Regions from separate parts of the Nonomuraea africana genome, predicted to be linked through region 1. Evidence: riboswitches for the same ligand, from Rfam matches in the RefSeq annotation. Region 1 holds a riboswitch; the other holds the start of a gene.
What was found. A riboswitch is a leader RNA that binds a small molecule or an ion and turns the genes downstream of it on or off. The one in region 1 is predicted to bind guanidine.
Positions count from the first base shown of each region.

Region 2: another riboswitch for guanidine. It lies ahead of H4W81_RS32605 (DMT family transporter); the one in region 1 lies ahead of H4W81_RS01635 (MBL fold metallo-hydrolase).

Region 1 is NZ_JADBEF010000001.1:372,863-377,242, forward strand. Features, by position in the region: gene H4W81_RS01630 (PhzF family phenazine biosynthesis protein) at 1-364, opposite strand, end outside; gene H4W81_RS01635 (MBL fold metallo-hydrolase) at 463-1,341, opposite strand; guanidine-III (ykkC-III) riboswitch at 1,355-1,417, opposite strand; gene H4W81_RS01640 (SRPBCC family protein) at 2,634-3,041, opposite strand; gene H4W81_RS01650 (N-acyl homoserine lactonase family protein) at 3,545-4,380, opposite strand, start outside.
Region 2 is NZ_JADBEF010000001.1:6,888,154-6,892,533, reverse strand. Features, by position in the region: gene H4W81_RS32615 (acyl-CoA dehydrogenase) at 1-992, opposite strand, end outside; gene H4W81_RS32610 (class I SAM-dependent methyltransferase) at 1,094-1,900, shown strand; guanidine-III (ykkC-III) riboswitch at 1,911-1,971, shown strand; gene H4W81_RS32605 (DMT family transporter) at 1,994-2,317, shown strand; gene H4W81_RS32600 (hypothetical protein) at 2,385-2,828, opposite strand; gene H4W81_RS49550 (GNAT family N-acetyltransferase) at 2,913-3,824, shown strand; gene H4W81_RS32590 (molybdopterin-containing oxidoreductase family protein) at 3,792-4,380, opposite strand, start outside.

The DNA.
Region 1 (4,380 bases):
GGGGAAGCGAGGCGCGTGCGGAGCCTCCGGCCGACGTGGTGATCAGAAGATCGCGGCCTGGCACGGTGAGCCCGGCCTCGGCGAGCGTGTGTGCGGCGCCGATGAAGCCGTGGGCGCACGCGCCGAGTGTTCTGCCGGTCGGGGTCAGGACAGTGAGGTTGAGCTCGTACCCGTAGGGGTCGTCTGGCCCGCGTGGCTCGCGGACGGCGTCGATGAACACGGTTTCGGGGGTACCAGTGCGGCGGGCCAGCGCCTGGCGCTGTTCCACGTCCCAGGTTCCGACGTCGGCGCCCATGACGACGGCGAAGGGGTTGCCAAGCCCGTTATGCGGATCGCGGATGTCGACGAAGGCCGAGCCGAACACGACGGAGGTCCGGTACGGCAGCGTCACCAGCCGCCCCATAGGCATCGCGGCAGGGGACGACGTCGCCTCGGGCAGTCGGCCCGAGGCGTTCGTGCTGCTCATGGATTTGGCCAGAGGACGAAAAGGGGGTAGGCGCGCCGGCTGGGCCGGTCGCCGATCTCCTTGATCGCCGCGCGGATCTCGTGCAGGTGCCCGGTGGTCATTTGCAGTGGGGGCTCGTCGGGCTGGTAGGTGGTGCGGATCGGGTAGTCCACGCCTGGCTGCCTGGTCATCTCGATGTGGCAGCCGAGCACGTGGGTGACCAGTCGGCGGTCGGAGAAGTCGATCAGGCGGTCGATGGTCTGGGCGAAGGCCGACCAGTCCTGAATGTAGAGACGGCCCGGGTAGACCGTGTCGCCAGTGAGCAGGAACCCGGTCCACCGGTCGTAGAACGTAACCGCCGCCTCGTGGTGGCCCGGGGTGGCCAGGCACTCCAAAACACGGCCTCCCAGGTCGACCTGTGCCACGGCGTCGGGATCCTCGCTGAACCCGAAGTACTCCCAGGCGGTGGCCAGGTCCGCGCCGACCACCGTGGTGTCGGGGCGGTCGGCGAACTGATCGTCGCCCGCGATGTGGTCGCCATGCGGGTGGGTGTGCAGTACCAACAGGTGGTACTCCTCCCGGGGGTGACGGGCGAGCCAGCCGGCGACGAGCCCATCGACCACCCGGCGCAGGGGGAAGAACTCGGCGGATGCCGTGGCTCCGGTATCGATCAACACCGCACGTGCGTTTCCCAACAGCAGGAACAAGAACGGCGCCTCGTAGTCGATCGCCATATTCTGCCGCAAAATGAACGTGTGCTCGTCGTACGCGTGGATTTGGATGTCCGGATCGGTGTTGTGCTTGGCCGACGGTGAGCCGTGAATCCACCGGACATCCAGCGCACAAGGCTGTGGAGTCACTCCAGTGAAATCGACGAGGGGTGTGCCTGCATTCATGACGTCTCCTTCGAGTGCGTCGTCTTTGCAGGCCGGGTACGGCGCACGTCTCGTCCGGGGCAAGCACTTGCGGGCTTCCACGGCGAAACTACCACGACAACGATCAGCTACTCTTCGCCGCCATGGATCGTCCTGGCTCAGTGCCTGTCGCCGCGGCACAGCAGCCCCTGCCGCGTTGGAACCCCTGCGCGGTGGGGGCCAGCCGAGCACTACTCCTTGGGCAGCAAGGCCGCCCTTGCATGTGTGGCCGCAGCGAGTGCGCAGCCCGAAGATGGGAAGCCGCTTCGGTGTCCTGCTGCCCCTCACCGGCCGGAATATCGGAAGTCACATCGGGAGCATGCTTCTGATATTCAGCACAACGCAAGGGTCTCGGCGTAGGCACCGCGGTGCCGGGTGCGGCGCGGTGGCGCTCCAGAAAACAGGCGAGGGCCTCGCCGCAAAGTACGTCAGGTGAACGATCCCTCGCGCCAGCACGACCCCAGACATCTCGCTCACCTTCACCGGCGAGTTCGCAGAAACGGATCCTGCGCTCATCACCGTGAGGATCGACTCCGCGTCCCACCAGATCTCCCAGCGCAGGCGGTGCGTACGTGACTTCCGAACACCACGAGGCCATGGTCCTGTGGGCGATGATCATCCTCATGGGACGACGGCTCGCGCGATCTGCCTCTTCCAAGTCGCCCTAACGATCAGTTTGTACACGCGCACTCAAGCATTGCTCCAGTCCGGCATAGCTCAGGCTTACCGCAAGCCGCCTGCCGAACGCCTCACCCTGGTGGACCGCTGGTCGTCCTCGAGTGGCTGCAGCGGTGGCATTAGCGTCGCCCGCAGACCTGGCCGAGGCATACCGTCTCAGCAACGGGCGCGGAGCGGTGGCCGATCTGCTCGGTGGCGGCCCTCATGATGTGCCGACCGGGACGCGGCCACCGACCCGAGCGCATTCGGCGCTCCACAGGCACCGGTCATCATCGTTCACGGCGACCAACGCCAGGTGCTGCTGGTGGACATGGCTCACCGTTACCACAACGCCCACGGATCCAAGCTGGTCGAGCCGCCGGGCGCCGACCACTTCGACCTCATCGACCCCAGGTCCGCGGCGCCGCCCTTGTCCTGGACGCATCGCGCCGACTCGTCGGCCGAGCGTCACCCGCGTCGAGTTTGTGGCTGCAGCCCCGCCCCAAGCCAGACGAAGGAGGCCCCCATCCCGCCACCTGATCTACGGACATGTCTACAAGTCGGACCTGCGCAGCCCGCGGACTACTGCGGCACATTCGGAGGGTGCCGTATTCCTCTCACTTCATGAAACGGGTGGCTTGCTGGCTCAGACGGTCAAGGCGTAGTTCGGCGACACCGCGAAAGGCGTTGCTCAGGACGCGGGCCAGGGGCCCCTGGTGCTGGAATTCGTGGGTGACCACGGTGCCCCCTTCGTGTGGCCGCAGCCGCCAGGTACCGGTTTCCAGAAACCCGGGGACTCGCCAGGTCGTGTCGATGTGTTGTTCGTCGATGCGCGTGTACTCCCAGCTCCCACTGAGCCCGCCGCGGACGGTAGTGGCGTACTGGACGCCGGCGGAAGCTTCGGCGGGTCCATCAATGAATCGGATTGCCGGGTTCCAATCAGGCAGCGCCTGAGCATCGAGCAGCAGCTGACGAACCCGGGAGGGCGGCGCGTCTACAAATCTCATCGCTCGCTGAATGGTCATGGTCTCTGTCTCCGTTTCTCTTGCTTCGTGCGGCGAGCCACGGCCTGGTCCGCGGGGAGATTGCTGACGAAGGCCCCGGGGAAGCTGGTGATCTGGTCGAGGCCCCGGCCTTCTGCCGCGGTGTTGATCAACGAACTCTTCCTCGATCACGGCAATCTGTGCGACCTACCGGAGCCCGTCCTCGGTGAGGGTCATCTCGATGTGACGGCGGTCGAGCGCGCTGGAACCACACCAGGCTCGATTCGCGGCTCATGGCAATGTAATCATCAGCCCACATTCGGCCGCCTGGCCACCGCCATAGCCGGTGACGGGTGTGGGCAGCCCTGCGGGAAACCCCCTACGGTGAGACGATCACCTAGGTCAGCTTGCCGACCGGATAGGGAAGCCAACCGCAGCCCGAGCCGTGGGCCTGGTCAACGGCATCAATCCGAGCGGCATCATCATTCCCTGCCACCGCGTCGTCGGCGCCACCGGCCAAAATTCCTCCCCGGGTCGCATCTCGCTCAGAGCGGAGCGTGGACAGCGGCGGCCAGGGTGGCGGTCGCGCCCGGGTCGTGGGCGGCCAGAACGGCCAGGGCGGGATTCTGCAGGCGGAGCTCGTTGACCATCTGTGTCGTGCCAGCCAGCTCGCGCTTCTCACCGACCCCCGGCACGATGCCTTTCTCCAGCAGATCCGAGTCGTAGGTCAGGTCGCCGACCATGAGCAGCGGTGTCCGGCCTGGTCCGCGGACTAGCATCGACAGCGACCCGGGGGTATGACCGGGAGTGGGCAGCAGCACCATGCTGCCATCGTCGAACAGGTCATGGCCGGTGGTGAAGGGGGCCAGGGCAGGGTCGGCAAGGGGCTCCGGAGAGATGTGGCGCCAGCGCAGTCCGGGCAGGTCGATGTGGGAGCGCAGCAGGCCGCGCAGTTGCGGTGCCGGCTCCTCGAGGGTCTCCCACTCGTGTCGGCTGACCACGATCTGGGCACCGGTCAGCTCCCGCAATCCGCCGATGTGGTCTTGGTGCAGATGGGAGATGACCGCGGTGTGGACATCGCCGATGTCGTAGCCGATGGCCGCCAGCTGGGCGGTGAGGGTCTGCTCGGGACCGATGTCGAAACGGGCCAGCCGGTCGTACATCACCCCGGTGATGCCGCCGGGGAAGTAGTCGGGGTCGGTCACCGACGCGCGGTCCTGTCCGGTGTCGAAGAGCACCAGCCCGTCGCGGTGCTCGATCACGTAGACGTTGATGGGCAGTGGCTGGGTCCAGCGACGCGAGGTGAACAGCCACCAGTACATCGGCTTGCGGGTGGCGGACACGTGCTCAGGGTGGATCGACACCGATCCGGTGCTGACCA
Region 2 (4,380 bases), 6.5 Mb from region 1:
GTCAGGTCGGCGCCCTGCTTGCGGGACTTGGCGAACTCCAGCGCGTTCAGGTACCCGGTGGACAGCGTGGCGATGGCCTTGGTGCCGACCATCATGCGGGCGTGCTCGATCACCATGAACATCTGCTTGATGCCCTCGTGCGCGTCGCCGACCAGCGTGCCGATCGCCGGGTGCTTGTCGCCGAAGGTGAGCTCGCAGGTCGTGGAGACCTTGAGGCCCATCTTCTTCTCGACGTTGGTGACGTAGGCGCCGTTGCGCTCGCCGAGGCTGCCGTCCTCGAGGTTCACGTGGTACTTGGGCACCAGGAACATCGACAGGCCCTTGGTGCCGGGACCGTGTCCCTCGGGCCTGGCCAGCACGAGGTGGAAGATGTTGTCGGCCATGTCGTGCTCGGCGCTGGTGATGAAGCGCTTGACGCCCTCGATGTGCCAGGTGCCGTCGGGCTGCTGGATCGCGCGGGCGCGACCGGCGCCGACGTCCGAGCCGGCGTCGGGCTCGGTCAGCACCATGGTGGCGCCCCAGTTGTTCTCGATCGCCAGCTCGGCGAAGCGCTTCTGCTCGGGGGTGCCGAGCTTCCACAGGGTGTAGGCGAAGTTGGGGCCCGCGGCGTACATGTAGAGCGCGGGGTTGGCGCCGAGCACCATCTCGGCCGCCGACCAGGCCAGCGTGCGGGGGATGCCGGGGCCGCCCAGGTCCTGGGGCAGGTCCAGGTGCGCCCAGCCGCCCTCCATGAGGGCCTTGTAGGACTTCTTCACGCCGTCGGACACCGTCACCGTCGACGTGGCGGGGTCGAAGACGGGCGGCGTACGGTCACCCTCCTCGAAGGAGTCGGCGAGCACGCCGGTGGCCAGCCTGTTGACCTCGTCCAGAATGCTGCGGGCCACGTCCTCGTCCACTTCGGCGAAGGGGCCCGTACCGAGGATGTCGCCGCGTCCGAAGACCTCGAAGAGGTTGAACTCCAGGTCGCGCACGTTGCTCTTGTAGTGGCCCATGGCTGCTCTCTCTCCTTGAACCGGGGGTGTTTGTACTGGCGAGTAACCTTACTCCGAATGCTACCCATGGGTAACCTCTCCTATGCACATACTCTCGACTCATGGATGCCGAAGCGCTGAACGAACGGTGGCGGCAGCACCTGGCGTCATGGGCCATCCCGCCGGACATCCTCGAGGCGGCGCCCACCGACCCGTGGGGCCATTCCCCCGCGCGCTTCGCCGCGCGCACCGACCGGGCTGTGGCGGAGGCGGAGGGGCCAACCCTGGCCAGGGTGGACGAGGCGCTCCCTGACGGGGGCACGCTGCTCGACGTCGGCGCGGGCGCCGGCGCGGCCTCCCTGCCGCTGGCCGAGCGCATCGGCAGGCTGATCGCCGTCGACACCTCCGCCGCGATGCTCGCCGAGCTCTCGCTCAGGGCGGAGAAGGCGGGCGTCCCCGCCACGACCGTCGAGGGAAGCTGGCCGGAGGTCGCCGAGCGCGTGGGCCGCGCGGACGTGGCGGTCGCCGCGCACGTCGTCTACAACGTGCCGGATCTGGCCGCCTTCTTCGTCGCCCTCGACGACCACGTCACCGGCAGGGTGGTCATCGAGCTGCCCAACCGCCACCCGATGAGCTGGATGAACCTGCTGTGGGAGCACCTGCACGGCGTGCGGCGCCCGGTCAGGCCCATCGCGGAGGACGCGGTCGCGCTGGCCGCAGCACTCGGCTTCGACGTGCGGGTGGAGGAGAGGGAGGCGCCGATCGAACGGTTCGACACGATCGAGGAACTCGCCGTGAGCGTGTGCCGCCGCGCCTGTCTCGACCCCTCACGGGCGGGGGAGGTGGCGCGGACCGCGATGGAACTCGGCATGTGGCCGGTGCCGCGAGACCGGTGGGTGACTCTGTGGTGGAATCACCGCGGGCGTTGAGCCGTTGTCGGTAGTGAGCGACACGCTCCCGGACGAGACGCGCCGTACCCGGAACGCCAAGACGACGCACCCCTTCGACAACAAGGAGTGCACATGGCTTGGGTCGTTCTCGTCGCCGCCGGCCTGCTCGAGGTCGCCATGGCCTACTCGCTCAAGATGAGCGAGGGCTTCTCCCACGTGTGGTGGGCTCTCAGCTTCCTGGTCTTCGCCGTCCTCAGCTTCGGGGCGCTGTCCTTCGCGCTCAGGAGCCTGGAGGTCGGCACCGCCTATGCCGTATGGACGGGCATCGGCGCCGTAGGCACCGCGGTGCTGGGCATGCTGCTGATGGGTGACGACGTCTCGACGGTCAAGCTCGGCTCGATCGCCTTCATCGTCATCGGCGTCGTCGGCCTCAACCTCTCGGGCGCGGCCCACTGACGAACCGCGGAGAAGGACGCCCGGGCAGGCGTCCTTCTCCGGGGGCCGGCGCTCTCTCGAGTGCGGACTAGCGCGCCCTCCCCTTCATGGTGAGGGTGATGATGCCGGCGATGAGGTAGACCAGCGCGCCCCGCCAGACCGAGTCCCACGCGGCCCCGACGATGCCCTCGCCGTCGATGACGAGCTGGACGGGGTAGCTCAGGACCGCGGTGATGCCGGCGGGCAGCAGCGCGAACTTCCACGGGTGGCGCAGCGACCAGCTGCGCGCCTGCCTGGTGACCCTGTCCCCCTCCTCGGGCTTGGCCACCGCGCCGATGGCGGCGATGAGGGCGAACAGGCTGATGCCGAGTCCGAGGGCCCACGGCAGATCGGCGGATCCCGGCAGGATCCACCCCATGCCGAGGCTGGCCGCGGTGACCACGCCACCGCCCACGGCGGCGGCCTTCCACGGGGCGCCACGCAACGCGGCGCCGGACAACGACAGTTCTTCGCGTCGAGAGAGCTCGTTCATAACCCCAAGGGTGCCTTTTCGCGCCCCTTGTCCACATCGGGGATCGACCCTGAGAGTTCCCCGAGGATGCGTCATGATTCGGACATGCAGGAATTCACCATCGAGCGACTCCGAACCGGCGACGAGGACCGGCTGCGCGAGATCAGGCTTCGCGCGCTGGCCGACGCGCCCACCGCCTTCGGCGCCACCTACGACAAGGAAGCCGCCCACCCCCGTGACAAGTGGGCCGAGCGCCTGGCCGACCCCGACGCGGCCTGGTTCGTGGCGGCCGGCGCGGGCCTGGTCTGCGCCAAGCAGGAGCGCGAGGGCGAGGCGCACCTGCAGTCGATGTGGGTGGCGCCGGAGGCCAGGGGGACGGGCCTGGCCGGTCGCCTGGTGGACGAGGTCGTCGCCTGGTCCAGGACGCGCGATGCGTACGAGATCGGCCTGTGGGCCGTCGACGACAACCTCGGCGCCCGCGCGCTCTACGCGCGCAAGGGCTTCCTGCCGAGCGGCGAGGTCATGGCGCTGCCGTCCCATCCCGAGCTGATGGAGTCGCGCTACGTCCTGTCCCTGGTCTTCCGTACGGCCGGCGCCGACGACCTGCCCGCCATCGTCGCGCTCATCACCGACGACGCGATCGCCGCGGCCCGCACCGGCGCGTACGGCCCCGAGCACGTGGCCGCCTTCGAGGACATCGAGGCCGACCCCAACAACGAGCTCATCGTGGCCGAGCTGAAGGGCGAGGTGGTCGGCACGATGCAGCTCACCTACATCCCCGGCATCTCCCGGCTGGGCGCCACCCGCCTCCAGGTGGAGGCGGTCAGGATCGCGGGACACCTGCGCGGGCAGGGCTGGGGCCGCAGGATGATGGAGTGGGCCCACGCGAAGGGCAGGGCACGCGGCTGCGCGATGGTGCAGCTCACCTCCGACAAGCGGCGCGAGGACGCGCACCGCTTCTACCGCTCGCTCGGCTACGCCCAGTCACACGAGGGGTTCAAGCTCCAGCTCGACTAGGTTGTCGTGGTAGACGGCGCCCTTGCCCATGTCGGCGTCGCGCTCGTCGACCACGGCGTTCGGGTTGGCCCCGCCCGTCGTGAGCTTCGGCCACCTGCCCTTGGGGCTGGCCACCACGCCCTTGGCGACCCTGTCGCTGACCTCGACGTCGGCCAGGAAGTAGCCGTTGTGGTTGACCACGCGAACCCGCTGCCCCGTGGACAGGCCGCGCGACTCCGCGTCGGCGGGGTTGACCAGCACGACGGGGTCCTTGGCGCGGCGCAGCAGCTCGGGGTTGTTGCCGAAGGTCGAGTTCAGGAAGGTATGGGCGGCGGGCGTGATGAGCGTGAGCCGGTCGCCCGCCGTCCGGGCGGAGAGCGAGGGGACGTAGGCCTTCCCGCGCCTGGGGAAGCGGAGCCGGCCCGACGGGGTGGGGAAGCCGTCGGCGAAGGGCGCGAACGGCTGCGGGTAGCTCATCCGCATCCAGCCCTCCTTGCGCAGGCGGTCGAGGGTGATCCCCTCCAGCGAAGGGTGGCCGCTGGACAGCAGGTCGGCCGCGAGCTCCAGGTCGGAGTCG